DNA from 2 places in the Pedobacter sp. Bi27 genome. Region 2 is predicted to be linked to the other one. Evidence: riboswitches for the same ligand, from Rfam matches in the RefSeq annotation. Region 2 holds a riboswitch; the other holds the start of a gene.
The links. Region 2 has a riboswitch for cobalamin ahead of metE (5-methyltetrahydropteroyltriglutamate--homocysteine S-methyltransferase). Riboswitches for the same ligand answer to the same signal wherever they lie in the genome.
Positions count from the first base shown of each region.

Region 1 (10,265 bases), on a different contig from region 2:
TTGGGGTTTTAGCAGGATTAGCCGCCGCGGTTCTAAAGAGTCTAACACATCATATCGAAGAATTTCTTCAATCAGATTGGCACTGGAAATATAAATACTATCTGTATTTTGTTTTTCCGATGATCGGTATTTTCTTAACAGTTCTATACATCAAGTATTTTATCCGTAAAACTAAATTCGAGACGGGTTTAACCCCATTGCTTTATGCCATTTCGAAAAAATCGAGCAAGGTAGAAGCACACAATATTTATTCGCAGATTATTACCGCAGCCGTTACGGTAGGTTTTGGTGGTTCAACAGGTTTGGAAGCACCAATTGTTACAAGTGGGTCTGCAATAGGCTCAAATCTTGGCCGTTTACTTGGTTTATCTTATCGCGAAATTACCATGTTAGTGGCCTGTGGCGCAGCAGCAGGTATTGCAGGAGCATTTAATAGCCCAGTAGCTGGGATTGTCTTCGCCATCGAAATTTTATTACCAGAGTTTACCATTCCTGCGTTTATCCCGCTTTTATTATCGGCTGCAACAGCAGCAGTAGTAGCAAGATTATTCTACACACAGCAACTTTTCTTTTTGGTTACAGAAGGATGGAAGGTGAACGCATTGTTTTATTATGTGGTACTGGCTTGTTTCATCGGCTTATTCTCCATTTATTTTACAAAAGCCAATTACGCTGTAAAAGGCTTATTCTATAAAATAAAACATCCTTATACCAAAGTTATTGTAGGTGGTTTAATGCTTGGGGCTTTGGTATTTCTATTCCCAACGCTTTACGGCGAAGGTTATATCACAATAAAGGGCTTACTAAAAGGCGATTACCAAACAGTAATCAATAATAGTATTTTCGCCGATTACAATACCATTCCGGCTTTAGTGGTGTTGTTTACAGTAGTAACTATTTTCATGAAATCGATAGCGACTTTGGTTACCTTGGGCGCTGGTGGAAATGGTGGTACGTTTGCACCCAGTTTAATTATGGGCGGTTTAATCGGGTTTATCTTTGCCTATGTAGTAAATCTATCTGGTTTGGCGCAATTAAACGTATCTAATTTTATTGTGGCCGGTATGGCGGCTGCTTTAGGCTCTATTATGCACGCTCCCTTAACTGGGATCTTCCTGATTGCCGAAATCACTGGTGGATATATCTTAATGGTACCGTTAATGATTACCACTGCCATTTCTTATGCCATTAACCGCAGCTCGCAAAAACATTCTATTTATACTAAAGCACTTGCCGATAAGGGTGAGTTATTATCTCATGAGGATAAGGATACAACGGTTTTAAACCAGATGAAACTAAAGTACTTGATCGAGAAAACTTATCCTCAATTATATATGAATGATCTGATTTCAGTCAAGATGAACGAGATTATGCAATCCCATAAAAACATTTGCGCTGTAACAGACGAACTGGGCGATTTTAAGGGCATCATTTATATAGAAGAGCTATTTAACGAAATGATTAGTCACCCTGATAAGGAAAATTTGCTAGCTTCTTATTTGGTACAACCTGCACCGAACGCCATCACTGAAAATGATGATCTGAAAATGGTATTAGAGAAGATGGAGCAAGATAATGTATGGATTTTACCCGTATTAACTGCGCAGAACCAATATTTGGGTTTCGTTTCTAAAACCGCTATTTTTAATAAATACCGGGCGTTGCTGATGAGGCAGAATGATTACATGGGCTAACTCCTAAATCCCCTTGAGGGGACTTCAAACTCCCATCCGTACATCATTTAGTTCAACATAATTATCTTTAATAAAAAAAGTTGAAATGATTAAGATAATCTGCTCATTTCAACTTTAAATTATAACAAAAAGTATAGTCGATCTCCCTTTAGGGGCTGGGGGTTACTCAGCTCTTTTTAAGCCGAATTTCTCAATTTTACTATACAAATGACTTCTTTGGATATCGATCTCATCGGCCGTTTTTGAGACATTCCAGTTGTTTTTCTCCAATTTGAATTTGATAAATTCGCGCTCTGCGTGATCTTTATAATCCTGAAAGTTATTGAACGAATCGAAAGAAAAAGCCAGACTCGAACCGCCAGCACCGGCAATCTGTGCACTGGTTGCGGCACCAATGTTTGTACCGCCGCCTGGATTAGCGAATGCACGTACATCATTTTCTGTAATTACCTTATCACTCAAAATAATCAATCGCTCAATCATGTTATGTAATTCACGTACGTTACCTGTCCACGGTAAAGCCTTTAAAGCAGCCATACCTGCTTCATTTATTTTCTTCACAGGCATTCCATAATCGCTGCAAATATTTTCCAAAAAGTTTTGCGCAATAACCGGAATATCATCTGTACGCTCCGTTAAATGCGGAACATGGATATTGATTACATTTAACCGGTGGTATAAATCCATACGGAAGTTACCATCTTCGATTTCTTTCATTAAATCTTTATTGGTTGCCGCTAAAACACGAACATTTACTTCAATTTCCTTTTCGCCACCTACACGCGAAATTTTATGCTCTTGTAAGGCACGTAAAACTTTTGCCTGGGCAGAAAGGCTCATATCGCCAATCTCATCCAAAAATAGCGTACCACCATTAGCCAGTTCAAATTTACCAATACGTTGTTTAACAGCAGAGGTAAATGAACCTTTCTCGTGGCCAAACAACTCACTTTCAATCAGTTCTGATGGGATAGCAGCACAATTGACCTCAATTAGAGGGCTGTCGGCACGGTTCGATTTTTCATGTAACCAACGCGCTACCAATTCTTTACCACTACCATTTGCACCCGTAATTAATACACGGGCTTCAGTAGGAGCCACACGTTCTATGGTTTCCTTAATTTTAGAAATACTTTCCGATTCGCCTAAAATCTCTCGGGTTTTACTTGCTTTACGTTTTAAAACCTTGGTTTCGGTAACTAAAGTTCCACGGTCTAAACCATTGCGGACCGTAATTAATAACCTGTTTAAGTCAGGTGGTTTCGAAATAAAATCAAAAGCTCCTTTTTTACTGGCTTCAATGGCAGTTTCAACTGTTCCATGACCAGATATCATAATGAATGGTAAATCGGGTTTAATGATCTGTGCCTGTTCCAGCACTTCCATACCATCCATCTTATTCATCTTGATATCGCAAAGTACCAGGTCGAAATTTCCTTTTTTGATCATTTCGAGGCCATCAATACCGTTATCGATATCTTCAACATCGTAATTTTCGTACTCCAGAATTTCGCGTAAGGTACTCCTTATCGCACGCTCATCATCAATTATTAATAGTTTAGCCATTAGAGATGTATCCTTTAATTTTGAAATGCGAATATATTATTTTTTAATTAATGTATAGTTTTTTATACAATTAATACGCAATAAACCTTAAAAGATGAGAAAGGTTTTAATAAGTGTAATCCATTTTAAACTTACTTAAATCGGGCTTATGTTTTTTAGCTCTTTTTAGTTCCAATTCGTAAATGGTTCTGCCCAGATTTTTCATGAAAGGGAAACAAACTGCATCATACTCGTATTTATTATCGTTAAATATGCCATCCTCATTACTATGAACAACCGCGGTTAGGAAATATTCAATTCCATTTTTAAAATCGACGAAATAAGCGTTATCAATGATGTAGCCATAGCTATCGCCATATTTATTGAAGATGCGGATATTTGGATCTGGTGTTACCTGTTCTCTTCCATAATACAACATCTTGGCATAGGTTGGCCAAAATTCTTTCGGATCGTATTTAGGAAAATCGCTTTCGGATGGATACTTACTCATATAAGTATAAATGAGTTTATAATCCTCTTTAGTAAGGTTAAACCGTTCTTTAACCGGAAAAGCCTCAGGAAAAATCAGTTTCTGCATCAATTTCTGTTGATCGTTAATGGCAAAAGCGTTTTTCCCCGCTAAACTGAAAGGTTTTTTTACCAGCTTGTCGGTACTATCCATGTATCCAGTACCCATTACCAAATTGCTTAATTTTAATTCATATTCTTTTGAATCATACTGTGCAGGTTGATCATACACCAATTGTTCGCCATTGTAAAATTTGATGGGATTGGTATGTTTTGCCGATTCTCCTGCATCGCCAATAGCCAGGCGGTTTAAAATGCGGCTATCGTGTAGGCCGTTAGCTTTCAGTTTTTCATTAATTTCGGCACGACCAATAAACTCGAATAAACGGTTAAAAGCATCATTATCACTGGTAAGCAAAATCTTTTTAACGTAATGTTCTATTGATGGAAGCCCATTTTTAGCACTTGTATCTGTTAAAACCTTTGTTTGCCCTCTATAGGCACTATCAGTAATCATGGTGCTCTTAGCCGTTAAGCCTGTGTTTTTTAAGCGGTTTACTTTTTCCAGGGCAAAAATTACAGCGGCTAGTTTAACTGTACTGGCAGGATAAAAATAATGGTGGGGGTCTAAATTGTAGCTAGAGGTTTTAAAAGTGGGTTTATTCTTCGCATCACGGTTAACCTGGGTATAGAGAATCTGGATCTGATTTTGATCAGGATGATGAAGTACAGCAGAAAAAAGCTCAGGCCTAGATTCCATCAGTTTCTTCAAAAAAACAGTATCGGTTTTTTGCGCCATAACAGATAGGCTTATTAATGAAAATGTAATAATTAATATTCTTTTCATGGATAAAAATTTGATTCCTAATTTAGCTTTTTCTATTAAAACCACCATTTTCCATCATGCATTTTACATGTTGTTTAATTTTGTTACTTTTGCAGCGCTTTTGGTTTCCGGCTTTACACCCGGAATTAAAAGGGAATACAGTGTAAATCTGTAACTGTCCCGCAGCTGTAAGCTCTATAACGGATTTCCAATCAATCTGCCACTGTTCCGACTTGTCGGGATGGGAAGGCCTGAAACCCGGGAGTAAGTCAGAAGACCTGCCTTTAGCGTTTAATTTCATAGCTTTCGGGGATTGAAGCTAGGATTGAGATACTTAACGTTTTTCGTATTTTCATTTCCTTTTCTATCTGTTGGCTGTGGGCAAAACCACAATCAAATGAACAAAAAAAGAATGCTAACTGTAGCCGGTTTAGGGCTAGCGCAGTTAATGATTAGCCAGGTGGCTAATGCTCAAACTCAAGACAGTTTGCAGCTCAAAGATGTTGTAATTTCTGCAACAAAAAATGACCAGAAACAATCACAGACAGGTAAAGTGGTTACGATCATCAGTCGTGAAGTATTGGAGCGCAGTAACGGGAAATCATTGCCAGAACTTATTAGCGAGCAGGCAGGGATTATTGTAGCAGGTTCAAGCAGCAATCCGGGATTAAACAAATCGGTATTTTTTAGAGGTGCAGGAAGTGCTTATGCCGTGGTTTTAATTGATGGTATTGTGCAAAACGATCCATCAGGAAACGGAGGTGCATTCGATTTAAGGTTGATTTCTATCGATCAGATCGATCATATCGAAATTTTAAGAGGCGGTCAGTCTACCATTTATGGTTCTGATGCCGTTGCAGGAGTAATCAATATCATCACTAAAAAAGGTGGCCCAAAAGGCAATACCATTTATGGTGTGGCCAGTGCAGGCAGTTACGAAACTTACAAAGGAACCATTGGTTTAAACGGTGGTGTTGAAGGTTTTTCTTATAATATTAACTATACCCACACCAAAACCGATGGAATTTCAGAAGCGGCAACACCAGTGGGAAGTACAGCCATATTTGATAAAGACGGCTTTAAAACTGATGCCTTAAATGCGAATTTCGGAATCAAACTGGATAATCATTTCTCTGTAAATCCATTTGTACGGTACTATTATGGTAATTACAAGTTTGATGGTGGCGCTTTTACCGATGCAAACAATTATTCTATCCTAAAAAACTTTGCTGCAGGTACCAATGCCAAATACGAATTTGCAACCGGTAAAGTAACGTTAAACTATAGTTTCGAAAGTACCAGAAACGATGCGCATAGCCAGTACCCAAGCATTAACGAAGGAAGGGTATCACTATTGGATTTATTCTACAACCAAAAATTGGGTAACAAACTCGATTTATTGGTGGGTATCGATAACCGTGTGATGAAATTATCATCAGCAACAAATAAACCGGAAACCAACATTTTTGCCGCTTACGGATCATTATTCTTACACGATTTAAGTGTGTTTAACCTTGAAGTAGGCGGACGTTACAATAAACATGAACAATATGGCGAAAACTATACCTACTCAATTACCCCAAGCATCAATGTCATTAAAGAGATAAAATTATTTGGAACTGTTTCAACAGCATTTAAAGTTCCTACCTTAAACATGCTTTTTGGTCAGTTTGGTGCTAATTTGGATTTAAAGCCGGAAAAATCGAAGAATTACGAAGCTGGTGTTAATTTTAGCTTTGCTGGCGACAAATTTAGCTTACGTTTAGCAGGTTACAAACGCGATTTAACTGACGCCATTATTTATGCTTACCCTAACGGATATATTAACCAGGTAAGTCAGAAAACCAAAGGTTTCGAAATTGAACCAGCAGTTAAATTCAGTGCGTTTAACATTAATGGCTATTACGCTTATGTTGAAGGCAATGAGTTCAACTTTGTTGATAATGCCGTTGCCAACTATCTTTTCCGCAGACCAAAACATACATTTGGCATTACTGCAGGTGCACAGGCTACGAGCAATTTATATGTAAGTGCAAATTACCGTTATTTCGGTAAACGTACCGATGGTAATTTTAACACGTATACAGTCGACAATCTACCTGCTTATAAATTGTTAAATGCTTATGCCGAATATGCATTGGCAAAAAAACGCGTAAAGATATTTTTTGATGCAAAAAACATCCTGAACGAAAGATACAGCGAAATTATTGGTTACAATAGTTTGGGCTTCAACTTTAATACAGGTGTAAGTTTTAATATCCGCTAATAAAAATTTAACTTTGTTTAAATATTAACCAGAAATAGCATGTCTCATTTAAAATTTAATCCACGCACTTTAATTTTGCTGTTAATGATATTGGCAATAACGGCTTTACGTTTGCTGGTAACATTCAACTCAGATGAATTAAAGTTTGCTAATTTTTCATCAATAGGAGCAGTAGCTTTATTTGGAGGAACATATTTTAAAGATCACCTTAAAGCATTCGCTTTTCCGCTATTGAGTTTGTTTTTAAGCGATTTAGTACTTTATACAACCATCTATAAACAGTATGTAGATATGTTTTTAGTTCAAGAACTTTGGACATACCTTGCAATTGCATTAATGGTTTTAGCAGGTCGTTTCTTATTAAAGAAGGTAAATATTGCCAGCTTATTCCTATCTACAATCGTAATTGTATTCATCCATTGGATTGTAAGTGATATCGGTTCATGGTATAAAAACCCATTGTATACGCAAAACTTAAATGGTTTTATAGATTGCTTAATAAAAGCCATTCCATTCGAGATCAGATTCTTAGAAGGAACAATAATCTATGGTGCTTTGCTTTTTGGCGCTTTTGAAATCTTAAAAGCAAAATATCCGGTATTAAAACTGCAAACACAAGAGTTGTAGAAAGATCCATTGTTTGGTATAACACCACTCAAGTAAAAACAAGATAGAAATCCTCTTTTGATTCGATTCAAAAGAGGATTTTTTTTTAACTTAGAACATCAATTCCATTTTACCTTTTACATCCTAATGAAAGTTGTTTCCTTTTTACCTGCTGCCACTAAAATGATTTACGATATGGGCCTGCAAGAATACCTGCATGGCGTAACATTCGAATGCCCTAAAGAGGCCGCAGATCAACCAAAAGTTGTACGTTGCATATTAGAAGGCAAAAACTATTCGAGTATCGAAATAGACCGGATCTTTTCGGCATCAAAAGCGCAAGGCAAAAGTTTGTATTGGGTAGATGATGCACTGTTGGAAAGCATCGCACCCGATGTGGTTTTCACACAAGATATATGCGAGGTGTGCAACATCGATACTGTTTGTACCGAAACAGCAGTAATGAAGCTTAGCAAACAGCCAACGCTGGTACCTTTATCGCCAAATAACTTACAGGATGTTTTCGATTGCGCCATTACTATTGCCAGGGCTTTGGGAAAGGAAGAGGTAGCGTTAAACTATCTGGCAGGGCTGCAAAAGAAAACGGATCATATTTTAGATCAGCTTAGGGCAAACCGTGCACCGTTAAAAAGGATTATGCTAATGGAATGGATCGAACCGATATACAATTGCGGACATTGGATTCCTTTTCAGATTGCAGCAGCCGGTGGCGTTGATATGTTGTCTAATCCTGGTGGCGACTCTATTGTAACACAGTGGGATAAAATCCTGAAATATAACCCAGAGGTTTTGGTTATTGCACCGTGTGGTTTTGATATGAAACGAAGCATGGAAGAAATGGAGCTGTTAACGTCAAAATCAGGCTGGATCAATCTTGAGGCAGTACAAAATAATCAGGTTTATATTGCCGATTTTGATATGTTCACCCAACCGAGCGTAGGTACGCTGGTTGAAGGTATAGAAGCTTTAGCCTGTATGTTCCATCCGGAAATATTTAAGGCAGACGAAAACATAGCCAAAAAATTCATCAACCACAGTCAATCGGTGAAATCATTTAAATCTGTGTAATCACATATGAAATTAGTTGTTTTAACAGGAGCAGGGATCAGTGCCGAAAGTGGGTTAAAAACATTTAGGGATTCTGATGGATTATGGGAGGGCTATAATGTTTATGATGTAGCTACCCCCGAGGCTTGGGAGAGAAATCCCGAATTGGTACAAGAATTTTATAATGAAAGAAGAAGGCAGGTTTTAGCCGCAAAACCCAATCTGGCTCATCAGGTGCTTGCCGAGCTGGAAAAAGACTTCGACATTGAAATTATTACCCAAAACATTGATGATTTACATGAAAGAGCAGGTTCTACCAAAGTTACCCATCTTCATGGCGTTATTACCAAGTCTCAATCAGATAGAAAAGCTGATTTAACTTATCCAATCGTTGGTTCGGAAATCAAAATGGGCGAGCTTTGTGAGCTGGGCTCTCAACTTCGGCCGCATGTAGTTTGGTTTGGCGAAGCTGTACCCATGATAGAGGTAGCCGCTAAACTTTGCAAACAGGCAGACTTGTTTGTACTGATCGGAACTTCATTGGCCGTTTATCCGGCGGCAGGCTTAATCGATTTTGTGCCTTCCTTTGTCGACAAATACATTATCGATCCAAGAACGCCCGATGTAAAACGTTATAAAAACGTGATCAACATTGAGAAAAACGCTGTAGAAGGCATTACGGAATTAAAAGAAATATTAGCCAATGCCAGATAAAAAGCTTTGCATTTTTAATTGGAGCGGTGGTAAAGACAGTACATTGGCCTTACACTATGCCTTACAAGATCCTACTATCGAAATTCGTTACCTGATTACTACAGTTACCGAAAAATACAACCGTGTTTCGATGCATGGCGTTAGAGAAGCTTTACTGATTAAACAGGCCGAAAGCATTGGTATCCCACTGTATCAGATCCGTTTGGGCGAAATGCCCGATATGGAAACCTACGACAGTACTATGAAGCATCATCTTTCTAAATTTAAGGAGGAGGGTATTACCCATTCTATTTTTGGTGATATTTTTTTAGAGGACTTACGTAATTATCGTGAAAATAAATTAGCAGAAATTGGGCTTAAGGCTATTTTTCCGCTTTGGAAAAAAGATACACAACATTTAATTGAAGAATTCCTAAACCTGAACTATAAAACCATCATTGTTTGTACGCAGCAAATTCTCGAAAATTTCTGTGGAAAAGTAATTAGTCATGATTTAATTGATCAATTACCTGCAAATATTGATCCCTGCGGCGAAAACGGAGAGTTTCATACCTTCGCATTTGAAGGACCAATTTTCAGGAATAAAATCACTTTCACTACTGGAGAGAAGGTATTCAGAACTTATAACGCACCAAGTAAAACAACTGCTAATGAGGATTCACCTTGTTCAACCACAGCGCTTTCTGGCTTCTGGTATATAGATTTATTAGAATAATTTATCCAATTAAAACATTTTGGCATCATTTTTTCTTTAGTATTGGTAATTAACTAAATCACACAATCCATTGAAACCTGTTTAGCGAGGTTAGGTAGCTAAACAAGCGTCATATTAAATTAAGAGTTATGAAAAAGATATTGGTAGTAATCGCATTAAGTTCTTCAGTTTTATTTGCTTGTAATAACAAGGCAAAAGAAGAAGCGGCATTAAAACAACAACAAGCTGAAAAACAACTGGCTATTAAGGCAGTTAAAGATAGTTTAAGGTTAGATAGCTTTAAAAAAGCCGAGGTTGCAAAAG
Region 1 covers NZ_CAKKMW010000004.1:394,293-404,557, reverse strand. The annotation lists gene LQ227_RS15575 (chloride channel protein) at 1-1,694, shown strand, start outside; gene LQ227_RS15570 (sigma-54 dependent transcriptional regulator) at 1,857-3,260, opposite strand; gene LQ227_RS15565 (serine hydrolase) at 3,367-4,614, opposite strand; cobalamin riboswitch at 4,699-4,894, shown strand; gene LQ227_RS15560 (TonB-dependent siderophore receptor) at 4,991-6,859, shown strand; gene LQ227_RS15555 (DUF6580 family putative transport protein) at 6,899-7,486, shown strand; gene LQ227_RS15550 (ABC transporter substrate-binding protein) at 7,613-8,554, shown strand; gene LQ227_RS15545 (Sir2 family NAD-dependent protein deacetylase) at 8,561-9,247, shown strand; gene LQ227_RS15540 (diphthine--ammonia ligase) at 9,237-9,962, shown strand; gene LQ227_RS15535 (YMGG-like glycine zipper-containing protein) at 10,091-10,265, shown strand, end outside.
Region 1: another riboswitch for cobalamin. It lies ahead of LQ227_RS15560 (TonB-dependent siderophore receptor); the one in region 2 lies ahead of metE (5-methyltetrahydropteroyltriglutamate--homocysteine S-methyltransferase).

Region 2 (10,265 bases):
TTTTATACTGATCTGGCGTCTTGGGCCAAAATCAGTATCTCCGCCTGCTATGGGTGTATTTTTTTCACTTTTTGCCGCATTATTAATGGCTTCTATTTTTTTAGGAGAAAAAGACCAGGTATCTTTTTTGCCACGTTCTATCGAATTTCTGCCCATCTGGTAGATGTTGTACAACAATTCGTCGCGATAACGTTGTGCGTAATTTAAAACGGCATAGTTTAACGATACTGAATAGCCAATCGAGTTTTTAAAGTACCATTTCCTTGGGGTAATCGGATTTGGCGAATCGCCGTTCGGTAATAATCTTGAAGGAACTAAGGGAATTTCAGAAGGTGTAGGGCTTCCGATAATTTCGGTCAAGAGCCCAATCATGTTATGAAAATAAGTGGTGGTTCTTAAACCGCCATTGTACCAGGTAGAGTAAACTGATCCTCCACGTTGGGTATAACCAGGTTTGTTTTCTACATTCATACGGTTGTGCATGGCCGCACCAACGGCATCTAAACTGGTTAACAGCGTTGGGTCGAAAACATAATTAAAAGGATCGCGGTAGGGAGGACCTGCTACAACCGTTCCTGCCGGACCAGCCTGATGGTGGTTATACATAATCTGCGGAATCCATTCCACAAAAAGCTGGCGGCCGATATTCTGCGTTTCTTTAAGGTTTAACATAAAAAAATCGCGGTTGTTATCATGACCTGCGTACTTTTCATACAAAACAGGCAAACCTGAAGTTGTTCTTTTTTTTGGGTCTTTCTCTCTCATATACCAATTGCTCACCAGTTCTTGCCCATCAGGGTTGGCATGGGTAAACAAAATGATTACATTATCCAAAATACGCAGGGTTTCAGGGTCTTTTCTGGAGGCAAACTCATAAGCAGTTTCGATCAGCTGATGTGCACCCACTACCTCGTTTGCGTGCAAGCCGCCATCTATCCAAACTACTGCTTTACCTTCCTGGGCTAATGCTTTTGCCTGCTCAGGTGTAATTTCTGCATGTGCCAACTGTTGCGAAATTTCCTTGTAACGGTCTAATTTCTTGAGGTTTTCTGGTGAAGAAACAATCAGCATATATTGACTTCTACCTTCTTCGGTTTTGCCAATATCAACCAGTTTAATGCGGTCAGAACTTCCCGCGAGTTTCTTAAAATAAGCTTCTGTTTGGGTATAATTGGCCAATTGATAATCGTCACCGATGTCAAAACCGAAATGCGATTTTGGCGTTGGCACTTCCTGCGCCAGCACCGCACAGCTATTTACCATTAAAAAAGCAAAGCAAAGCCTTTTAAAGTAGATTTTTATCATAATAAGGTTTAGTTAGGTACTCAAATATAGTAGAGAATAAGGTCCAAAAACCGCTTGCTGTAAATTTGTTACAAGTTTTAAATCCTAATCCATACATTTGTCCTGATGTAAGTTCTTAACTTTATTTTTCATCAACCGATACAGGTTCCCGGAATACAACCGGGATTAATAGGGAATCGTGTGCAAATCACGAGCTGTCGCGCAACTGTAAATTCTGTCTTTTTGTTAAAAGACAACGGTCTTATCATTCATGCCACTGTGCCGTTTACCGGGATGGGAAGGCGATAAGATCGGGAATAAGTCAGGAGACCTGCCTATATTGAATTGACGGTGCTTTCGCGTTATAAAGTAATTGGTCAGGTCTGATTGTACACCATAAAATTAACCATTTTATATGCTTGCTTTAAGCTTTTTGCTGATGAGTAGGCTGCTTGTGCGCTACCTTTCCTTTTTCATTTCTAACAAAAAACATTATAAAATATTGCTTTAAGGGCTTTTAAACGATTTATTTACTTAATCTTTAAAAGAGATGCTAACGCAAAATCTGGGCTATCCGCGAATAGGTAGCCAAAGGGAATTAAAGAAAATCTGCGAAAATTACTGGGCAGATAAAACTGGGTACAAAAATGTACTTCAGGTGGGAAAAAACATTCGCCACGAAAACTGGAACCTTCAAAAAGAAGCCGGAATTGATATCATTCCTTCGAATGACTTTTCTTTTTACGATCATGTGCTCGATCATTCTTTAACTTTTGGCGCGATCCCGAAAAGGTACAACGAAGTGATTCTGAAAAAAGGAAATTCAGAGCTTGATCTCTATTTTGCAATGGCAAGAGGTTATCAGAAAGAGGGATTAGATGTGGTAGCGATGGAAATGACCAAATGGTTTGATACCAATTACCATTACATTGTTCCTGAGTTTTACAAAGACCAGCCTTTTAAACTTTTCTCTACCAAAATTATCGATGAGTTTTACGAGGCAAAACAATTGGGTATTACCACAAAGCCTGTTTTAATCGGTCCTGTTTCTTACCTATTATTGGGAAAAGAAAAGGAAACTGGCTTTGAAAAAATCGATCTGATCAAAAATCTCCTTCCGGTTTATATCGAGATATTATCCCGCCTGGATGCTTTGGATGTAGAATATGTTCAGTTTGATGAACCTTTTTTGACTTTAGACCTTACCGAAAAAGACAAGAAAGCTTACGAATATGCCTATAAAGAGATCAGAAAAGCTTTTCCAAGGTTAAAAATTGTTTTGGCTACTTATTTTGAGGGCCTGGGCAATAATTTAGCACTAACGACTTCACTCCCGGTAAATGTTTTACATATCGACCTGGTACGTGCTGAAGGTCAATTATCGGATGTTTTAGCTTCATTAAAAGAAGATACTATCCTTTCGTTAGGTTTGGTAGACGGAAGAAACATCTGGAAAAATGATTTCGAGAAATCTGTTTCAAGCATTAATCAAGCTGTAGAAAAAAGAGGCCTGGATAAGGTGTGGATCGCCCCGTCTTGTTCCTTAATCCACTCACCTGTTGATTTAGACAATGAAACCAATGCGCAAAACCTTTCAGCCGAAATTAAACAGTGGCTGGCTTATGCGAAACAAAAAATTGCGGAGGTAGCTACCTTAAAAAAACTGATCACCAACGAAAGCCCTGCATCTACCCTGCAAAAACTTGAGGAAAATAAGATCGCGATTGCTAACCGTAAAGTTTCTAAAATCATCCACAATCCTGAAGTTAAACAACGTGTTTTAGGATTAAAAGAACAGGATGCAGAACGTTTAAGTCCATTTTCGGGCAGAAAAATTAAACAACAGGAACTCAATCTGCCAAGTTATGCCACTACAACCATAGGATCATTTCCGCAAACGGCTGAGGTAAGAAGCTGGAGGGCGAAACTTAAAAACGGAACTTTTACCGTTGAAGAATATGATGATCTCATTGCAAAAGAAACCGCAAAAGCCGTAAGCTGGCAGGAAGAAATCGATCTGGATGTTTTGGTTCATGGCGAATTTGAGCGTAACGATATGGTTGAATACTTCGGTGAGCAGCTGGATGGTTTTGCTTTCTCCAAAAATGGCTGGGTACAGAGTTATGGCTCCCGCTGTGTAAAACCACCGATTATTTTTGGTGATGTTTCGCGTCCGAAACCCATGACGGTAAAATGGACTGCCTATGCACAGTCGCTTACCTCCAAATATATGAAAGGTATGCTCACAGGTCCTGTAACCATCTTACAATGGTCGTTCGTACGTAATGATCAACCACGATCAGAAACCTGTACCCAAATTGCCCTGGCCATCCGTGATGAGGTTTGCGACCTGGAAAATGCTGGGATAAAAATCATTCAGATTGATGAGCCTGCCATTAGAGAAGGTTTACCATTGCGCAAAGCTGATTGGCAAAACTATTTAAACTGGGCGGTTAAAGCCTTTAAAATTTCGGCGAGCGGCGTGAAAGATGATACACAGATCCACACGCACATGTGTTACTCGGAATTTAACGATATCATCCAAAACATTGCCGATATGGATGCCGACGTAATCACCATCGAAACCTCACGTTCGCAAATGGAATTATTAGACGCATTTGCCGATTTTAAATATCCAAATGAAATTGGCCCAGGTGTATACGATATTCACTCTCCAAGGGTTCCGAAGAGGGAAGAAATGGTTCAGTTGCTCAAAAAAGCAAAGGCTGTTATTCCCTCCGGGCAACTCTGGGTAAACCCTGATTGTGGTCTAAAAACCCGCGGATGGGACGAAACCAAAAAGGCCTTAATAGAAATGGTCGAAGCTGCCAAAGAAATGCGTAAAACCGAAGCGGTTTTGGCTGCAGATCTTCAGGTGAACTAATTCTTTACTTTGGCAATTTTCTACTAAAAATAACTAGAAAGTTGCCAAAGCTTTTTACAGCACCTATATTTAACCCATGACCCTAGAAGAAAGAATAGAAAATTCTAAAACCAGCATTTTTAAAGCCGTTTTCCCAAATACAACAAACCATTACGATACCCTTTTCGGCGGAACAGCCATGCATTTAATGGACGAAGTTGCTTTTATTACCGCAACCCGCTTTAGCCGTCAGATTATGGTTACCGTAAGCAGCGACAGGATAGATTTTAAAAAACCTATCCCAGCAGGTACAATCGTAGAGCTTATCGGTAAGGTAAACCATGTGGGCAATACCAGTTTAAAGGTTAATGTAGAAATTTATATCGAACAGATGTATGCCGAAGGAAGAGAATTGGCCGTTCATGGCGATTTTACTTTCGTCGCCATTGATGAAAATAAAAAGCCAGTTCAAGTGATTAAATAATCTTATAAGCTATGGCCAAAAGATGTAAAAATCATAATGCCTTAATTTTTAACTTTGATTATGGAACAGCAACTTTCTGAAGAAGACTTAAAAAATATTGCCAAACAATTGGGTTGTCCCGAAGGGGAACACGGCATTAAAACAGGTGAAATGATGCATGCCAATAATATCGGCATGACTACTTCTGCAATTGAGGCATTAGATCTTAAAAGCGATGAAACTGTTTTAGAAATTGGTCATGGTAACGGCGGGCACATTGCTCAACTCTTATCAAAAGCCGAAAACCTCCATTATTTCGGTGCTGACATTTCTGCAACCATTATTGCCGAGGCTGAAAAGATCAATCAGGATTTCATAACAAAAGGAAAGGTTCATTTTCAGCTAACAGATGGCGTTACATTACCATTTGAGGATGATCGGTTTGATAAAATTTTTACGGTTAATACAATTTACTTTTGGACAAATCCAAGTGAATACTTCGACGAAATTAAGCGAACACTAAAACCTGACGGCACTTTGGCTATATGTTTTGCTGATAAAAATTTTATGAAAAACCTCCCGTTTACGCCTTATGGTTTTACACTTTACAATGTAGAAACCGTAAACGAACTATTAGAAAAAGCGGGGTATACCATTAAAAATACGCTCAAAAAATTAGAGCAGATACAAAGTAAAACCGGTGAAAAGATAGAAAGAGCATATTACGTTATAACAGCTACTGCATAATCATAGTCCTCGTTTGTAACGAGGATTAGCGAGAATAGCGATTGTATCGCTAATAGCATAACCACATTACAAATGTGGATCTCATTCATCCTCGTTACAAACGAGGACGATAGATAAGTCAATTTTAATACAAAATCAGATACAGATAGGCATAAACCACTGGGGCAGACAGCAACAAGCCATCAAAACGATCTAATAAACCACCATGCCCTGGTAATAAACCACCACTATCTTTCGTATCCAAACTGCGTTTAAGCATCGATTCTACTAAATCGCCCAACGTACCAAAACTGGCAATCAATACAGCCATACCGATCCAAACCCAAGCTGGACTTTCGGTGAACAGAAATGATAAGCCAAAAGCGACCAAAACGCTGGTGAACATCCCTCCGAAAAAACCTTCCCAGCTTTTCTTTGGCGAGTGGCGCTCGAACAATTTACGTTTACCGTATTTTACACCAAAAAGGTAAGCACCAGTATCATTTGCCCAAAGCATCAGTAAAAATGCCAGCGGAAGATGAAAGTTATATTCGTTCCAGTTTTTTAAAAAGCCCAGGGCATGAAAAAAACAGAATGGAATAGTTACATAAACAAAGCCAACAAAAGTGTAAGATATATTAGCGAACGGAATTTTGTTTTTCTTATACAGTTCAGTAATAAAAACCGAGAAAATCAGCGGGATACAAAGCAATAAATACTTAACATCGTATTTAAGGTAGTGTAAGCCAGCTGCCATCAAAAATATTAATGAGCTTGCTGCCAAACCGATATTACGGTGTGGCCTGATGCCGGAGTTTTTAATCAGCTTGTAAAACTCAAATAAAGCCAAAACACTTAAAACAAGATAAAATATAGTAAAAGTATAGCTGCCCAGAAGGATAGATCCAAGCATTACAATGGTAAAAAAGAAAGCGGTTATTGCCCTGGTTTTCATTTAAGGTAAGAGGTAAAAGGGTGTAAGGTTTAAGGTCATCATCACTATTCAATTTCGTTTTCAACGATGTATTCTATGGCTTTATCGAAATCTACCTTATTCACCAAAACATTTATTTCGCCAATATTATATGCCGAGAGCTGTTTATTTATCGTTACTGCCGGAATTCCGGCTTCTGTTAATCCCTGTTTTAATACCTCGGCCGCAAAGGCATCGCTGGTGGTATATACTTTAACCCAATTTTCGCTCACGTGATGCGTTATCTTTAAAAATTTTGAACAAAGCTATGGTAATTATTGCACTAATTAAATAGCCATACCATGGAAAACCGATCGGTTCATCAGCTTTATCAAGGGGCATATGGTGTTTTTGCATATAAAAAGCCGCACAAACCGCATAGGCATTATTTATAAAGTGCGCCAGCATAGCATACCAGATGCTTCCACTATAATAATACAGGTAGCCAAAACCCGCACCCAATAACATACGTGGCACAAAACCATAAAACTGCACATGGATGGCACTGAAAATTATGGCCGATAACCAAATTGCTAGATGTGGGTTTTCAAAAGCCCTGTTTAACGATCGCTGTACACCACCACGAAACATTAATTCTTCGCCAATTGCAGGTATAACAGCAATCATAACGAGGTTTACAATGAAATCGAAATTACTTCGTACAGTGATCAATTGAATGGTCATTTTCATTGCAATAGCTTCCTTCTCCTTCATCCACTGTTCTATCTTATGCAAAAAATCAGGCAAAACCATTTTCTGGTTCCAAATCACTGTCCATTCCATAAATGGCATACTCAGTATCATAATGGCCAGAACAAGCACAACCAGCAAGAATTTTGGTTGCTTGAAAAGATAAAATTCTGCTACTTTTTTTCTTTCCGTTAAAGCCAGGGCAATTGGAGGTAAAATAAATGTTCCGATCGAACTTAATATTTGTATCACTTTAAAACCAGCAATATACTTAGGATCACCAGCTAAAAGCATGTCCAAATTACTTACTATTCCTAAGCCATACATCATTAAAACGATGACAACAGCCAGAAGCCCAAACACAAGCCCGCCCACAACTGCGTAAAATAAAAGTAAAAGTAATTGTAAGAAAGGATTGATTTCCTCCTTGTTAGGTGTTACAAAATTCATTATTTGTACCTTTGTATGTTTTATTAATCGTTGAAGATAGAAAATGTCTGTTAAGATAGGAAATATAGATTTAGGTGAGTTCCCGTTATTACTGGCTCCAATGGAGGACGTGAGTGATCCGCCGTTCCGTTATGTGTGCAAAAAAAACGGAGCCGATATGATGTACACCGAATTTATTTCTTCGGAAGGTTTAATCCGTGATGCTGCAAAAAGCTTACAAAAGCTTGATATTTTCGAATACGAAAGGCCAATTGGCATCCAGATTTTTGGTGGCGATATCGAGCACATGCGTGAAGCCTCAGAAATTGCCTCAGCAGCAGGTCCTGACCTGGTTGACATCAATTATGGCTGTCCGGTTAAAAACGTTGTGTGTAAAGGTGCAGGTTCTAGCCTTTTACAGGATATAGATAAAATGGTAAAAATGACCGAAGCTGTTGTTAAAGCTTCACATTTGCCAGTTACCGTTAAAACCCGCCTTGGTTGGGATGATAACACCAAAAATGTTTACGAAGTGGCCGAGCGCCTTCAGGATGTGGGCATTCAGGCGCTTACCATTCATGGCAGAACAAGAGCACAGTTATATAAAGGCGAGGCCGATTGGTCGCTTATCCGGGAGATTAAACGCAATCCGCGCATCAAAATACCGATTTTTGGCAATGGCGATGTAGATAGTCCTGAAAAAGCAGCAGCCTGGCGTATGGAATATGAGATAGATGGCATTATGATCGGCCGCGCAGCGATCGGTTATCCATGGATTTTTCGCGAGGTAAAACATTTTTTTAAAACGGGCGAACACCTTGCCGGACCAACTATTGAAGAGCGTATTGAAGTTTGCCGTACACATTTAGATAAATCACTTGAATGGAAAGGCCCTAAAACCGGAATTTTCGAAATGCGCCGCCATTATGCAAACTATTTTAAAGGCCTGCCAGATTTTAAACCTTACCGTATGCGTTTGGTGGCCGAGCCAGATATCAACAACATTTACAGTATTTTAGAAGAAGTGGCAGAAAAATTTGCCGACTATGATGCTACTAAAGTACTGGCTTGATTTTTGAAAGGTTTTTTTATACATTCGTAAATCATCATGGTTACAGCTATTACAGACGGTGTTAAGGTTTCAGTAGAAACAGTGTACCAGCCAGAATATTCAAATCCGGCCAACGAGCATTATATGTTCGCTTATCGCGTAGAAATTTCAAATCTTTCTGATTATGCTGTTCAATTAATGCGCCGCCAGTGGTTTATTTTCGATTCGAACAGTAGCCGCAGAGAAGTAGAAGGTGAGGGCGTTGTTGGTTTACAGCCTATTATTCAACCTGGCGAAACACATGTATATGTTTCAGGCTGTAATTTAAAAACCGACATGGGCAGCATGAAGGGTGCATACTTAATGAAACGTGATATAGATGGATCTGAATTCGAGGTTGATATTCCAGAATTTCAGTTAATCGCTCCTTATAAACTGAATTAATCCTTAATTCCATCCTGCCACAAATCGTCATTTCGACTGAGGTGAAGCGAAATGGAGAAATCTCTGAATCGAGTTACGTTATAGGTCTGTCCCCCAGGGTGTAAACGGCAACCAATCTCTTCTCTATTTTTTAGAAAAGCAATTTCAGTGTTTCGTTTTTAGGTTATTCCTGCTTTCTGCTATAGTCCCTCTTTTCAATCGGGAGCTGCCGCTGCAATCAGGTTTAAACCGCATTTTTGCTGCAACTATTAAAGGTTTATCAGCATGATGCCTACAAATTTTTGCGCACCCTGCAACCCAAAATAGTACAACTCTCCTCGCCAACTAAACCCGATCAAAGCGGGATGCCGATTTTTTCTATCGGCAGAAGCGGGAGCGGGACCGGAGCTTACCTAAGCACAACAAAACCTGCTTTCCTAATAGACATTCCAATATAGCCGTCACCCTGAATTTATTTCAGGGTCTATCTGACTGAAAAGATGCTGATCCCGAACATTCGGGACAGCATGACGATCGCGTTGAAAAACACCCTGTATGGAAACAAATTAGTAGAACTTAGTTAAACCAAAAACGGCCAGGATTAACCCGGCCGTTCTGTGCTTTTCATAATTAGATATCTCTTTAATCTCTGCTTCTTCCAAAAAGCATTGATGCGTAATACAATAAATTGGCTAATGCACCAACAGCCGCTACCACATAAGTCATGGCTGCCCACCAAAGCGCATCTTTAGCCTGCGCATTTTCCTCTTGTGTTTGCATTACACCATTATTATTTTTTAGCCAGGCCAATGCGCGGTTACTGGCATCAAATTCGACTGGTAGGGTAATGATACTAAATATGGTTACCAGTGCTAAACCTACCACGCCAATTGCCAAAACAATCGGATTTCCGGTAAATCCTATTAACAATACACCAATTAATAATACCCACTGTAAAAGATTAGATGATATACTTACCACCGGAACCATACTGCTTCTTAAATTAAGCCAGTTATACGATTTCGCCTGTTGTACCGCATGTCCACATTCGTGGGCCGCTACAGCCGCGGCAGCTACGCTTCGGCTATAATATACATCTGTACTTAAATTAACGGTCTTATCTGTTGGATTGTAATGATCTGTTAGTTGTCCTTCGGTACTCATCACCTTCACGTCGTATATCCCATTATCATGTAGCATTCTTTCTGCTACCTCTTTGCCCGATAAACCTGAGCTAAGTTGCATTTCGGCATACTTAGAAAACTTATTTCTAAATCGCCATTGTACAAACATGCTCAGCAATAATACCGGGATGATTAATATTAAATAAACTCCCATTTTCTTCTGTATGTTTTTCATTTAA
Region 2 covers NZ_CAKKMW010000002.1:952,125-962,389, reverse strand. The annotation lists gene LQ227_RS09510 (M14 metallopeptidase family protein) at 1-1,305, opposite strand, end outside; cobalamin riboswitch at 1,431-1,638, shown strand; gene metE (5-methyltetrahydropteroyltriglutamate--homocysteine S-methyltransferase) at 1,835-4,168, shown strand; gene LQ227_RS09500 (acyl-CoA thioesterase) at 4,245-4,631, shown strand; gene LQ227_RS09495 (class I SAM-dependent methyltransferase) at 4,692-5,357, shown strand; gene LQ227_RS09490 (phosphatidate cytidylyltransferase) at 5,482-6,291, opposite strand; gene LQ227_RS09485 (putative signal transducing protein) at 6,336-6,542, opposite strand; gene LQ227_RS09480 (CPBP family intramembrane glutamic endopeptidase) at 6,523-7,449, opposite strand; gene dusB (tRNA dihydrouridine synthase DusB) at 7,493-8,500, shown strand; gene apaG (Co2+/Mg2+ efflux protein ApaG) at 8,537-8,923, shown strand; gene LQ227_RS09465 (zinc metallopeptidase) at 9,545-10,240, opposite strand.